DNA from 2 places in the Serratia ureilytica genome. Region 2 is predicted to be linked to the other one. Evidence: riboswitches for the same ligand, from Rfam matches in the RefSeq annotation. Region 2 holds a riboswitch; the other holds the start of a gene.
What was found. A riboswitch is a leader RNA that binds a small molecule or an ion and turns the genes downstream of it on or off. The one in region 2 is predicted to bind fluoride.
Positions count from the first base shown of each region.

Region 1: linked by a shared signal. The riboswitch ahead of J0X03_RS11865 (DHH family phosphoesterase) and the one ahead of crcB (fluoride efflux transporter CrcB) in region 2 are both predicted to bind fluoride.

Region 1 is NZ_CP071320.1:2,558,999-2,563,211, reverse strand. It holds gene J0X03_RS11880 (MerR family transcriptional regulator) at 1-16, shown strand, start outside; gene eno (phosphopyruvate hydratase) at 13-1,296, opposite strand; gene J0X03_RS11870 (adenine nucleotide alpha hydrolase family protein) at 1,313-1,741, opposite strand; gene J0X03_RS11865 (DHH family phosphoesterase) at 1,745-2,710, opposite strand; fluoride riboswitch at 2,751-2,826, opposite strand; gene J0X03_RS11860 (diguanylate cyclase domain-containing protein) at 3,007-4,213, shown strand, end outside.
Region 2 is NZ_CP071320.1:3,824,420-3,828,632, forward strand. It holds gene J0X03_RS18065 (diguanylate cyclase) at 134-1,201, shown strand; partial or broken gene J0X03_RS18070 (N-acetyltransferase family protein) at 1,203-1,620, opposite strand; fluoride riboswitch at 1,704-1,766, shown strand; gene crcB (fluoride efflux transporter CrcB) at 1,845-2,228, shown strand; gene J0X03_RS18080 (TetR/AcrR family transcriptional regulator) at 2,518-3,114, shown strand; gene J0X03_RS18085 (multidrug effflux MFS transporter) at 3,121-4,213, shown strand, end outside.

The sequences.
Region 1 (4,213 bases), 1.3 Mb from region 2:
GGCCTGCAAAGATTAACGGTGTTTAAAGGCGGCGCGTCCGGCATATACCGCCGCGCTGCCCAATTGGTCTTCGATGCGCATCAGCTGATTGTATTTTTCGATCCGCTCGCCGCGGCACGGCGCGCCGGTTTTCACATGGCCGGCTCGCATCGCAACCGTCATATCGGCGATAAAGCTGTCGACGGTTTCGCCGCTGCGGTGTGAGATAAAGGCGCCCCAGCCATTTGCCTGGCAAAGCTGCACGGCGGCGAAAGTTTCGCTCAGCGTGCCAATCTGGTTCAGCTTGATCAGCGCCGCATTGGCCAATCTTTCATCAATCCCGCGCTGGATGTATTTCACGTTGGTGACGAACAGATCGTCACCGACCAGTTCCACCTGATCGCCCAGGGCGTCGCTGAGAATGCGCCAGCCCGCCCAGTCGTCCTCGGCCAAACCGTCTTCAATCAGCACGATGGGAAAATCTTGCACCAGCCGCTGGTAATAGGCCGTCATCTGTTCGGCATCCAGCTCAGCGTTTTCGCTGCGCAGGCGGTATTTGCCGTTGGCATAGAATTCACTCGAGGCCGGGTCCATGCAAATGGCGATATCGTCTCCCGGTTGATAACCGGCTTTCTCTATCGCCTGCACGATCAGCTCCAGCGGTTGCCGGTTCGAGGCAACCGCCGGCGCGAAACCACCTTCGTCGCCGACGCCGACCGACAGGCCTTTTTCCAACAGGATTTGGCGCAGCGCCTGATAAACTTCACTGCCCCAGCGCACGGCCTCGCGCAGCGACGGCGCGCCCAGCGGCGCTATCATAAACTCCTGAAAGTCCGCGCCTTGCCAGCGGGCATGCACGCCGCCGTTGATGATATTCATGCAGGGCACCGGCAGCAGGTTGGCGCCGATACCGCCCAGATAACGATACAGCGGCAGCTGCGACAATTTCGCCGCGAGGCGGGCGGCCGCCAAAGAAACGCCAAGCAGGGCGTTGGCTCCCAATCGGCTCTTGTTCTCGCTGCCGTCCAGCGCGATCAGCCGGCGGTCTATCTCCTCTTGTTGGCGCACATCCACCCCGCGCAGCGCCTCGTTGATCGCCGTTTTGACGCTGTGCACCGCCTCCAATACGCCTTTGCCGCCGTAACGGTGCGGATCGCCGTCGCGGTGTTCCACTGCCTCGCGCGAACCGGTGCTGGCGCCGGAGGGAACCGAAGCCCGTGCTACGACGCCCGCCGCAGTCATTTCAACTTCGACGGTGGGATTGCCGCGCGAATCTAGGATCTCTCTGGCGGTTACGTTTTCAATTTCATAGCTCATGGATGATCACCTCATTCTAGGGAGTAGGCACGTGCTTTATCAGCACGTCGATCGACAAATGGTTAACGAACTCGAAGCCGAAGGAGGCAAAGACGCCGAATGGTCGGTTCTGATGGCCAAGCAGCAACAGATCGACGCCTTCACGGGCAATCAGGGTTTCAACGTCTTTGAAGCGATGGATGCTGACCATTGCGCGCACCTCCAGGGGGATTGAGCAGTCTTCCACCAGGCGGCTGAGCATGGCTTTGGCGGCGATCTCCTCGCTGGACTGGCGATCTTTGGTTTGTGCATCGCTGAGGTAGTCCAGCTCGGCATAGTCGGCGCTGATGTGCGCCACGGTAATGCGCGTATTCATCTGCTGATTGAGGCGTTCGGCGTGGCGCAACAGCAGCCGGCCGTCGCGTTCATCCTGCACCAGCAGTAAAGCATGTTGATAGAGCGGCATGACTTATCTCCCTGCGTTAGCAATCTGTAGGGTTAACCACGGTAAAACCTCTTTTTTCCGGCTCGTCATGCCGGGCAGCGACACCTGCCGAATGGCCAGCACCCGGTTCGACGAGAAATACAGGGTAGAGCGGTGGCGGGTGATATCGGTAACCAGCAGCGCGGCCATCTCCAGCCCGGCCTCCTGCTTAGCCTGCTCGAGCGCCTGTTGCAGCGCGGGCAACAGCGGATCGATATCGCTCATAGCCCGCACTTCTATCTGCGACAGCAGCAGCGAGACGCTATGGATGCGGTAATTCTTGGCGTCACGGTGCAGCAACTGCGGGGCGGATTGCCTCGAAAGATCGGTTTTGGCGGCAAGCAATCCGGCGGTGAAGGCGTCATAGTCAACGTGAGAGATTGCGCATAACCGCGCGACCGCCACCCGATCCTGTTCGGTGGTGGTCGGTGCGCTCAGCGCAACGGTATCGCTCAAAATCGCGCCCAGCAGCAGCGTGGCCTGGGCGGAAGAAAGCGGCATCGGCGTATCTGACGTCAGTATGGACAGGATCACGGTGGCGCAACAGCCAACGGCGCGGATCCAGACATCGGGCGGGTTGCGGGTGATCAAGGTGCCCAGCCGGTGATGATCGATAACGCCGACCACATCGCTGTCGGGCAATGAGGCCGGCCCTTGTTCGACGTCGGTAAAATCCACCAGCCAGACTTTGCGGTCACGGAGATCGTCTGTCAGCAGCGCAGGCGCCTGTACGCCGGCGGCGGCCAGTATGTAGCGGGTTTCCGGCGTCAATTCGCCAAGGCGGAAAGCGACGGCCGGTTTGCCGAGGTGATTGAGCCAGTCCGCGACCACCAGCGCGCTGCAGATACTGTCGCTGTCGGGATTTTTATGGCCGAAAACGTACAGCGGCATTTCCCGCACGGCGAGATCAGGCTGGGACGGAAAAGGGGTAATACGTGAGATTTCATTCATAGCGACTCCTGACATACCTGCCTAAAAAATAAAGCGAAGTTGTATATCAGGCGTCATCATCCGGTTCGAGCGAACGCGGCGGTTGGGAAAGGTGGAACACCATCACCTTGTGAACGACTGTAGCGCAGCGCGGTGGCAAACGCAACGCCCGGCAAAGCTGGCGAGAATGCATAATCGGATTGATACTGAGTGAGTCTATGATGGACAAGGATATTTGCCGCTAACCGACGGATAGGCTGAACGGAATCACGCCGGCCGGCTGCATCGGATCCGTGGGTGTCACAATGGGAGTCAACATGCTCGAGCCATGCTTCCCCGAAAACGAAGCCGAACGCCTGTCGGTATTGGATTCGCTGAACGTGCTTGATTCGAACTCAGTAGAAAAGCTGGATCGCATCACGCGGCTGGCTGCGAAATATTTCGGCGTCACCATTGCGCTGGTGTCACTGATCGACCGCGATCGTCAATGGTTTTTATCACGTTATGGCCTGGATGTCCGGGAAACGCCGCGCAACATCTCGTTCTGCGGCCATGCCATCCTGCAACGCGAAGCGCTGGTGGTGCCCGATACCGCGCAGGATCCGCGCTTTTTCGATAACCCACTGGTGGTCGGTGGCCCGCGCATCGGCTTCTACGTCGGGCAACAGCTGCTGTCCCTCGACGGGTTGCCGCTCGGCACGCTATGCATTATCGACAGCCACCCGCAGTCGTTTCCTCAAGATAAACTGGCCGACCTGCGTGACTTCGCCGCGGTGGTGGAAGAGTATCTGCAGAGCATCGAACGCAACGTCTATACCGAAAACCTGAAATCCGATCTGCAGCGCACGGAGGCGTTATTCGAACAGACTTTCTCTCAGGCGGCGGTGGGCATGGCGCTGGTTTCGCTGCAGGGGTATTGGCTGCGGGTCAATCCGCGCATCTGTGAAATGCTGCAATACTCCGAGCGCGAGCTGATGGATCGCACCTTTCAGGACATTACCTATCCGCTCGATCTCAACACCGATCTGGAAAAACTGCAGCAGTTGCTGAGAAACGAGATCGACACCTACTCGCTGGAGAAACGCTATTTCCGCGCCGATGGCACGATCGTATGGGTGGAACTGACGGTGGCGCTGAATCGGCTGCCGAACGGCAAGCCGGATCATTTCATCTCGGTCATCGTCGATATCAGCGAGCGCAAGGCGGCGGAGGCCGACCTGTATGCCTTGCAGCATGAGCTGGAAGAACGCGTCGAAATTCGTACGCATGAGCTTAACGTGGTGGTCAAACAGCTTAACGAAGAGATAGAAACCCGGGTGCTCGCCGAATCTCAGCTCAGTGCGGAAAAAGAACGCCTGCGCGCCATTACCGACAATATGCCGGCGTTAATCAGCCAGATCGACGCCAATGAACGCTACCTGTTCGCCAATAGCGCCTATAAGACCTGGTTTGGTCTGGAAGAGGCTAGCCTGCAGGGCATGACGGTGCGCGAGTTCATGGGGGAAAGCGTGTATCAGATGGCCC
Region 2 (4,213 bases):
GCACAACCGCAACATGTAACAGAGTGAGATCGGTCGCAGTAATGCCACAGGGCCTCTGGACGTGAATCCCAGACTATTCTTAGTTTATCACCCGCATGATACGCTGCCATGATACTCATCAGGGAGATGCCGGATGTATATTGCCCCACCCATTTTCGATGCCCGAAAATCCGGCCTCAGCTTCGCCAAACGCACCTACCTGCCCCGCGCCGTCGGTCTGGGGCTCGGCTTTATCTGCGTCTGCGCCGCGCTCTACCCCCTGGCTCCGCCCGCGGCGGTCTGGCTATTGCTGGCCTTTCACGGCTTTCTCTGGCCGCATCTCGCCTACCGCCTGGCCCGCCGCGCCAAAGATCCGTTCAAAGCCGAAATTCGCAACCTGTTGATCGACTCCGCTTTCGGCGGCTTCTGGGCGGCGATGATGGCGTTCAACGCGCTGCCCGCCATCGTCATCCTGTCGATGATGAGCATGAATAACATCGCTTCAGCCGGCAAAACGCTGTTTGTAAAAGGATTGGCCATGCAACTGGCCACGGCGGCGTTCACCGCCGCGCTGCTCGGCTTCCCGTTTCACCCGTACAGCACGCCGTTGCAGGTCTATCTGTGCCTGCCGATGATCTACCTTTACCCGACGCTGCTCGGGCTGGTGACTTACCGCACCGCCAAGCGGCTGGCGGAAAAGAAACAGGAGCTGCAGCGCATCAGCACCCGCGATGGGCTGACCGGCTTATACAACCGTCGCCACTGGGAGCATCTGCTGCATCGTCAGTTCGACAGCTGCCGTCGCTACCAGGATAAGGCCACGCTGATCCTGATGGATATCGACCGCTTCAAAACCATCAACGACACCTTCGGCCATGCTTTGGGGGATGAGGCCCTGGCGGCGCTGGCGGAAGAGCTGCTGATCGGCTTGCGTAACGTGGATATCGTCGGGCGCTACGGCGGCGACGAGTTTGGCGCGGTGCTGCCGAACACCAACGCCGAGCAGGCGGAAATCGTCCTGCGACGCATCCAGCAGCGGCTGGATGCGGTCAGCTTCAAAGAGGCGCCGCAGCTGCGGCTGCAGATCAGCGCCGGCATCGCCAACTACCACCCCGCGTTGGGCGGCTATCTGGACTGGCTGAAAGCGGCCGACAGCGCGCTCTATCGGGCGAAGCAAAACGGCCGCAACCGGCTGGAAACGGCAGTGCCGCCAGGGGAGTAACTTACTGACTTAATAACTTGGCAAAATACTTCGGCGCTTCAACAAAGCCTTCACGCAGGTAAAACGCATGGGCCCGCTCGCGGCGACTGTGGCAATGAACCTCCAACCGATCGCAGCCGCGACGGTGCGCCAGCGCCTCTCCCTCCGCCAACAACCGCCGCGCCGCGCGCCCGATCGTCGACGCAAAAATAGCTGATGCGGCCAATGTCGCCGGCCAACGCCAGCTGCGGCAGGAAATGCAGCGACAACACGCCCAGCACCTGCGCCCCGTCCGCCGCCACCAGCAGCGCCTCGTCCGGGTGCGCCAACAGTTGCTGCATGCGCTGCGTCAGAAACGCCTCGGTGCCAGGATAGCCCAACACCGTCATCAATTCGGCGATAGCATGCCGGTCGCCCAGACGCGCCGCTCTGATTTCCATCGGTTTTACCTCGCAGGGGGTCGATACTACAAAATAGACGGCGTTAGGTGTAACATCCATCGGGTACGGTGAAAAAGGCCGTGCGGCACGCTGGAGATGACATTCCTCCCTAACCGCCTTCACAGGCTGATGATGTCTACGTAACCTCTCGGAGAGAGGCGCGTAGCGTTACGCCTGTCCCTTTCCGAGCCCGTGAATTTCTCTGTTTGAAAGGGAGTTGCCCCATGTTGAGTTCTTTACTGGCCGTCTTTATCGGCGGCGGCGTCGGCAGCGTTTTGCGCTGGGCGGTAAGCATGAAAATGAATCCGCTGAACGCCCACATTCCGCTAGGGACGCTGATGGTCAATCTGATCGGCGGTTTTATCATCGGTCTGGCGATGGCGATTTTCACCCGCATGACACACCTGGATCCCACCTGGAAACTGCTGATCACCACCGGCTTCTGCGGCGGCCTGACCACCTTCTCCACCTTTTCGCTGGAGGTGGTGTATCTGATGCAGGACGGCCGCTTCGGCTGGGCATTGGCCAACATGCTGCTTAACCTGGCCGGCTCGCTGGCGATGACGCTGCTGGCCTTCATGCTGGTGATGTGGGTCAACGGGCGCTAAGCCCTTAATGTTTCCTTAATCTTGCATGCGCATAATCTCATCCAGAACTCCTGACTGGATGAGAAATCGCTATGTTTAGCCTGCCGAAAACCACCGCCGAAGCGATCGCCGTTGCGCTGTGCGTGCTGATCGTCGCCGCCTTTATCAACGCCTACCTGTTCGCCTAAACACCTTTTCCCCGCAACGCGCGTTCATCTTGCGTCCTCCCCATCCGTTACACTACAATTGAGAATGAACGTTCACACCCAAAATTGTGAACCCGGCTCACGCGCAGCAAAGGATCGGGCAGATGCTCTCCCCCAACGACAGTAAACAGGCCAAAGTGCAGGCGCGCCGCGATCAGATCGTCGAAGCGGCGAAAACCAGCTTCCGCCGCCACGGCTTCCATGCCGCCAGCATGGCGGAGATTGCCCAGGGCTCGCAGCTCAGCGTCGGGCAAATCTATCGCTATTTCGCCAATAAAGACGCGATTATCGAAGAGATCGTCAATCGCATCATCACCAGCAAGATGCAGCGCCTGGAAAACCTTGGCGATCACATCAACCTGATCGCCGGCACGCTGGCGGCGCGCACGCTGTTTCAGCAACCGGGCGAGAGCGAAACCGATCACATGCTGATGCTGGAAGTGACCGCCGAGGCCACGCGCAACCCGGTGGTGGCCAAACTGCTCAGCGATGCGGAGGCGCGGCTGTTTCGCCACGTGTGCCACAACCTGCAGCGGCTGTATCCCGATTTCAGCGCGGAAGAGATCGCCGCGCGGGTGGAGTTTATCGCCGTCATGAGCGAAGGCACCGGTTACCGTATCCTTACCACGCAAAAAGCCGATGCGTCCCTGCTGCGCGATCTGTATCAGCAGGCCATTTCTCACCTGTTCAGGAAATCTTAATCTCCCATGACCAAACACTTAGCCAGACAACGTCTGGTGTACGCCGTCGTGCTTGGCCTGTTGGCCGCGCTGGGGCCGCTGTGCACCGATCTCTATCTGCCCGCCCTGCCGGAAATGGCGGGCGAGCTGAATACCTCCACCGCCGCCGCGCAGCTCAGCCTGACCGCCGGGCTGCTCGGCCTGGGCGTCGGCCAGCTGATTTTTGGCCCTTACAGCGACAAACTGGGCCGTATGCGCCCGCTGCTGCTGTCGCTGATCCTGCTGCTCGGCGCTTCGCTGTGGTGCGCGCTGGCGCCCACCATTGACCAACTGCTGATCGCCCGCCTGCTCCAGGGCATCGCCGGCGCCGGCGGGGCGGTGATTTCCCGCGCCATTGCTCGCGATCTGTACGCCGGCCACGAGCTGACCCGTTTCTTCGCCCTGCTGATGCTGGTTAACGGCCTGGCGCCGATCGTCGCGCCGGTGCTGGGCGGCGTCATGCTGCAGGTGATGAACTGGCGCGGCATCTTCGGCGTGCTGGCGGCCATCGCCGTGCTGCTGTTCAGCCTGTCGGCGCTGAAGCTGCGCGAATCCCTGCCGGTCGAGCGCCGCAGCCAGGGCGGCATTCTGGCGATGCTGATGTCGCTCGGCGGGTTGCTGACCCAGCGCTATTTCATGGGCCTGTGCCTGACGCAGGGCTTCGTAATGGCCGGCATGTTCGCCTATATCGGCGCTTCGCCTTTCGTCTTGCAGCAGATCTACGGCCTCAGCCCGCAGATGTTCAGCCTGTGCTTCGCCATTAACGGCGTCGGGCTGATCATTGCGGCGCAGCTGGCCAGCCGTCTCAGTTCACGTTGGGGGGAACGCCGGGTATTGAGGGGCGGGTTAACGCTGGCGGCCGTCGCATCGCTGTTGCTGCTGTTGGCCGCCGCGCTGCATGCGCCGCTGGTCGTGTTGCTGGTGCCGCTGTTCTTCTCGGTGGCGGTGATCGGCATCGTCGGCCCGACCGCCTCGTCGCTGGCGATGCAAAGCCAGGGGGACAAAGCCGGCAGCGCGTCGGCCTTGATCGGCGTGTGCATGTTCGCGCTCGGCGCCTGCGCCGTGCCGCTCACCGGGCTGG